DNA from 2 places in the Bacillus pretiosus genome. Region 2 is predicted to be linked to the other one. Evidence: riboswitches for the same ligand, from Rfam matches in the RefSeq annotation. Region 2 holds a riboswitch; the other holds the start of a gene.
What was found. A riboswitch is a leader RNA that binds a small molecule or an ion and turns the genes downstream of it on or off. The one in region 2 is predicted to bind S-adenosylmethionine.

Region 1 (3,205 bases), 1.2 Mb from region 2:
GCACTCCGAGTCCGATAAAGCTTAAAAATGATTCTGAGAAAATAGCTGCTGGAATTGTAAATGATAAATTTACGATAATAATGCCTGTTAAATTCGGAATGATGTGTCCGTATATAATCTTCATATGCGATGTACCTAATCGCTCTGCTGCAATAACAAATTCTCTTTGCTTTAAAGATAATACTTGTGCCCTAACGAGACGTGCCATGCCAATCCATCCTGTTAATGCAAGGGCAATAATAATTGTAAAAAGCCCTGGTTTCATAACGATTAATAATAAAATAACAATTAATAAATATGGGATACCGTATAACACTTCAATCCCTCGTACAATCCACTCATCAATTAACGTTCCAAGGCGACTACGTCCTCTCACATATCCACTAAAGCCCCCGATTAGTACACCTATTCCTATATCAAGAGCCGCTGCCACTAATCCAACTGTTAGTGAAATTTTCCCTCCAGCCCAGGTGCGCGCCCATATGTCCCTTCCTAAATCATCTGTTCCGAACCAATGCTCACTACTAGGTGGGAGGTTTGTTGCTTCTTTTACTTGTTCACTCGCAGTAAATGCCGTTAAACTTTCGCCAACCAGTGAGAAAATAATAATTAGTAATAACGTCACTGCCCCTAAAACTGCTATAGGGTTTGATATAAACTTGCGAAACACTTCCTTCTTTCGACTAATCGTTTGCTGATCTTTATTTATCGTTAATTCTTTTTTCTCCTCATTCGTTAATAACTGTTTATTGATTTCATAAGCTCCCATTTAAATGCCCCCCTCCTTACGTAATAGAACGAATACGCGGATCCACAATACGGTGAATAATATCTGTAATGAAAATACAAGAAATTAATAATGCACTATAGAAAATCGTTGTTCCCATAATGACCGGATAATCCCGGTTAAAAATGCTATCTACAAAATATTTTCCTAGACCAGGAATGGAAAATATTTTTTCAATAACGAAAGTTCCTGTTAAAAGTCCAGCCATTAACGGTCCAACAAATGTAAGTACCGGAACAATCGCATTTCGAAGAGCATGTCTTATAATGATTTTCTTAATTGGTATGCCTTTCGCTCTCGCTAGCTTAATATAATCACTCTGCAAAACTTCAATCATATTAGAGCGAACAAATCTTGTAATAACCGCGATTGGTCCTAACGCTAATGCGAAGGATGGCAATACCGTATGTTCGAATGTGCCCCAAGACGCTACTGGTAAAAGTTCAAATTGTATAGCAAATACTTGTATAAATAGTGGTGCTAAAATAAAACTTGGAATAGAAATACCGAGAATCGCAAGTAAGCTCACACTATAATCAATTACTTTCCCATGATATAGAGCTGCAAATGTACCTGCTGCAATTCCGACTAATAATGAAATAACAAGTGCTTGTAAACCAATAATCGCTGATGGACCAAATCCTGTCGTTATAATTTCTGATACACCTTGACCTGTGGATTGAACAGATTCACCAAAATCAAAATGAACTACGCCATCTAAATAAGCAACATATTGATTCCATAACGGTTCATCAAGGTGATACTTCGCTCTCATGTTTTGTATCACTTCTTCAGGAAAGATTTTCGCATCTGATGAAAATGGATCCCCTGGAATGATATGCATAATCAAAAATGTTACTGTTGTAATGACCCATAGCGTGAACACCATAACCGATAGTTTTTTAATAACATACACTTCAATAACCCCCTAAACAAATGTATTTACTTTGTTTTATTGACATATTTGTTCCTATTACTTTTCCGCTTCTTAAAACACAAAAAGCCTTGATCTTAAGAAATAAGATCAAGGCTTAATAAACGAAGGCCCATCACTTATCTTTCAAGACTTGCTTGCTGGAATTAGCACGGTGTTCCTGTTACAGAACCCGCTGCTGAGGTGTCATAGGGCCAGTCCCTCTACCTCTCTGGATAAGTAAATTGCTATATTATTATTTGGTTCAAATTGTATATTTTGAATTATAATTCTGAAAAAATGAAAAGTCAATCAAATTGGATATATTTAGAAAAATCAGTTTTCAATCCTTTTATCGAAATTACAGTTTTCTCTTATAATAAAAAGAAATAATATTAAAGAAGTTATAAGATGGATCCCTTGCTTCTTGCTACTATAGGATTACCATTAACAATCGTTATACTTGTCATCATCGGGGTCTATAAAGTGAAACTTTAATCAGTGGGGGCATCCCCCACTGATTATTAGTTGAACCAATCGGGCTTTTAGGGGCAGTGGATCCCCTACCTAACTTCTTTGCTTTCACTGAATTTTGAGGTGGGGGTCTTACTGCCCGGCAAATAGCGGGATAAACTCTTTATTAAAAAGAAACGTATCACTTCTTTTTATACTCCATTCGATAATATTACCAGACAAACAATCTCTGAATTTCACGAAAAACAAAATGTATTAGTATCCGAGGATGAAGACGGAGATGGTAAGAAGAAAAAATAACCTTGCGCGTACGCAAGGTTATTTTTTCGTTTCTGCTTGAAAACGTTTATAGTATGTTGATGCTGTTGCAAAGTTAATTTCTATATCACGAATCAATGATGAGTCTTCTTCTTTAGCTAACTTCTGTAATTTTTTCATTGCTTGTTCCGATTCATTCAAGAAACCAGCGTATACCTCATGTTCTTGCTCTTTCGACTTTGGAACACGAATTTCTTTACGTATATTATCAATATCTTCTAACATGCTAGTCGTTACCTTTTGCACATCTTCTTTATATGTAGCATTCGTTATTTCCTTACCGCCCTTTTCTTTTGCCACTTCAAATAACTGTAGTGCTTTATTAATTTCTTTATTCATTTTCATATCGTATTTTTCATGTACTGCACGGTATTCTTTCATCTCTTCTGTTTGCTCAGTAGATTGCTCTACCTTTTCTTTCGGTTCTTTCGTATCTTTATTTCCATTACATCCTGCTAGAAGGATCATACTTCCCATTACAGCAATACCCAAAACCTTCTTCATCTCTTCTTCTCCTTTTATCTACAGCTACTACTCATTATAGTTTCTTTTATCTCCACTTGTTATTATACCGAGAACATCCTACTTTTTACACTTAAGACGCTACCTTAATATACATGCCTACATTTTTGTCACAGTATCGTCACTTTATGCAAATAACTTTTGCACTGCTTTACTACATCACCTTACAAAACTGTAAGCACACATAAAGA
Region 2 (3,205 bases):
CCTCGGGAAACCAATTAATATAGAAATAATTCCACATACTCCAACTAAGATAGGATAAAACGCATATGGTAACAATTCAATCGGAGATAACGCCGCAAATCCTGCTGCCGTTAACATTTGCGCACCATACGGAATTAACCCTTGCACACAACATGAGAAAAGATCTAATACACTCGCTGATTTACGAGGATCAATTTCATATTGATCTGCAATGTTTTTCGCAAGTGGACCTGTAAAAATAATAGAAATCGTATTATTCGCTGTACACATATTCGTCATACTCACTAAGCCAGCGATACCGAACTCTGCTCCTTTTTTCGAACGAATGTTACGAGTTAAAATATTCATTAAATATTGAATACCACCATTATATTGAATCAGTTCGACCATACCACCAATTAAAATAGCAAGTAATACTAACTCCATCATACCGCCCATTCCAGTCGTTACACTTTTAAAGAAACTCTCTAACGTGTAACTCCCATCTAAAAGACCTATAACGCCGGATAGTACAGTTCCACCAGTTAACACAATAAGTACATTCCAACCAAGCAATGCTGTAATAAGTACTCCTGCATACGGTAAAATCTTTATCCAGTCAAAGCTATGCGCTTTAATCTGCGTGTCACTTCCTAAAGTAACGATTACTAATAGTACAACTGTAATAATAGCTGCTGGTAATACAATTAAAAAGTTCGTTTTAAACTTATCTTTCATTTCTGTTCCTTGTGAACGTACAGCTGCGATTGTTGTATCTGAAATAAATGATAAATTATCCCCAAACATCGCCCCACCAACAACAGTAGCCATCGTAAGTGCAATAGAGATATCAGTTTGCCCACTAATACCTACAGCAATTGGTGCTAATGCAGCAATTGTTCCCATTGAAGTTCCCATCGCTAATGAAATAAATGCCCCTATAACAAAAATTCCAGCTACGATAAATCCTTGCGGTAAAATGGATAACGCTAAATTAACTGTAGAATCAACGCCGCCCATCCCTTTTGCTGTTTCAGAAAATGCTCCTGCAAGTACAAAAATCAGAACCATAATCATAATATCCGGGTTCCCTGCACCTTTAGCAAATCGTTCTACTTTTACATTAAAACTTTCTTTACGATTCATTGCTAAAGCGACTCCTACAGCAATTGAAATTGCTACAAGTATCGGCAATTTATAGAAATCACCTGTAATAATTCCAGAACCAATAAATAGCGCCAAAAATATCCCAAGTGGTAATAAAGCCAAACCATTTCCTCTCGTTTCTTTCAAAGTACCATCTCTCCCTAGTTTCAACCTTTTTCTAATGAATAACAAAAGACCTCTTCCAATGAGAAGAGGTCTTATACATCTATAAGGAACGCTCTTCTCATCTTTCAAGCACATGCTTGCTGGATTTGGCACAGCACTCTGAAATCGAGTCCGCTGCCGAGGCATCGTAGGGCCAGTCCCTCCGCCTCTCTTTATAAGAAGGTTTCATATTTATTTTTTAATAATAATTTCTTCCCTAACTTTACTCGCTTACAAAACAAAAGTCAATTATTTTTTGTATAGATTTTTTTGGTAATTATACAAAAATTTGAATACAACAATCATTTTAACTTTTTGATTTCTTCTTCCAATATTGAAATCCAATAAAATTCACTATTTTTTATTGCATCTATTATCCATTTCGTAGTGTACCAAGCTAACTCATACTCTTCTTTTGTAACATCGTCACTTTTATAAGCATCCTCTAGCTCATCTTCATCCAATATATACATTTTACCGTTCGGTAATAACACTACATCTAAATATAAATCATCAAAATACGGTAAACCACGGTCGTCAATTTTATATTCTTTCGCCACATCGATATAATATTGCACTAATTTTTTCTGATCATCTAACATAGCTGTAATCGCAAAGTTTTTCCCGTCTATGAAATATTGAATCCACGTATATTGATTCCCTGCGATACAAAGTTCTTTACTATCATATTCTTTACAACTAGGTTCTCTTACCTTTTTTATTTCTAATATTCCTAGCATTCCTTCTTCCACTTGCTTAACCGTATAATCCTTCTCTATTAGTCGCTTCCACGAAGAACCGTCACCATATTTACGTTTCATTACGTCCGCTCCCCTTCTATATAGAAAAGCCCCCACATATTATGTGAGAGCTTGTTCAAATTATAATTAAGCTGCTTGACCTTTTTCAGAAATCTCTTTCAAATAAGCTTGTCCTTTTTCAGCGTCATATTGACCTTCCCACTTAGACATAACTACAGCTGCTAAAGAGTTTCCTACAACGTTAACTGCTGTACGAGCCATATCTAAAATACGGTCAATACCAGCGATAAAGGCTAAACCTTCAGCTGGAATACCTACTGTACCAAGTGTTGCTAATAATACAACGAATGATACGCCCGGTACACCCGCAATACCTTTTGATGTAACCATTAATACAAGTAATAATGTAATTTGTTGTGTAATGGATAATTCAATACCGTACATTTGCGCTAAGAAAATTGCTGCAATTGCTTGATATAAAGTTGATCCATCTAAGTTAAATGAATAACCTGTCGGAATAACGAAAGATGTAATTGCTTTCGGACAACCGAATTTCTCCATTTTCTCCATGATTTTTGGTAAAACTGTTTCTGAACTTGCTGTAGAATATGCTAAGATCAGCTCGTCTTTTAAAATCTTAAAGAATTGGAAAATGTTAATTCCAAATAGTTTCGCTGTAAGTCCTAGTATGACTACAACGAAGAAAATCATCGCACCATATACAACTATGACTAATTTCCCTAATGGAATTAATGAAGATAAACCAAACGTCGAAACTGTTACACCAATTAATGCGAATACACCAAACGGTGCAAATTTCATAACTTGGTTAGTCACGTAAAACATCGCATCTGCTACACCTTGGAAAAATTGAAGAACCGGTCTTCCTCTTTCACCAATCGCCGCAACTCCTAAACCAAATAGTACAGAGAAGAAGATAATCGCAAGCATATCGCCCTCAACCAATGATTTCATAATATTCGTTGGAACGATATTCACAAATGTATCTGCAAACGAATGACTTTGTACTTGAGCTGTTGTTTCTGCATATTTAGAAATATCAGTCTTTGTTAATTGATCCATATTCACGCCTTTTCCTGGTTGGAAAATATTCGCTACCAGTAGACCAACAACAATTGCAATTGTTGTAATAA

Region 1: it holds a riboswitch for S-adenosylmethionine, as region 2 does, so the genes downstream of both, ACU8YW_RS01070 (ABC transporter permease) here and ACU8YW_RS07275 (Na+/H+ antiporter NhaC family protein) in region 2, are expected to answer to the same signal.

Annotation. Positions count from the first base shown of each region.
Region 1 covers NZ_CM129593.1:183,324-186,528, reverse strand. The annotation lists gene ACU8YW_RS01075 (ABC transporter permease) at 1-769, opposite strand, end outside; gene ACU8YW_RS01070 (ABC transporter permease) at 786-1,703, opposite strand; SAM riboswitch class I at 1,838-1,943, opposite strand; gene ACU8YW_RS01065 (DUF3951 domain-containing protein) at 2,340-2,474, shown strand; gene ACU8YW_RS01060 (hypothetical protein) at 2,493-2,996, opposite strand.
Region 2 covers NZ_CM129593.1:1,385,434-1,388,638, reverse strand. The annotation lists gene ACU8YW_RS07275 (Na+/H+ antiporter NhaC family protein) at 1-1,272, opposite strand, end outside; SAM riboswitch class I at 1,367-1,472, opposite strand; gene ACU8YW_RS07270 (ribonuclease FAU-1 family protein) at 1,593-2,111, opposite strand; gene gltP (glutamate/aspartate:proton symporter GltP) at 2,178-3,205, opposite strand, start outside.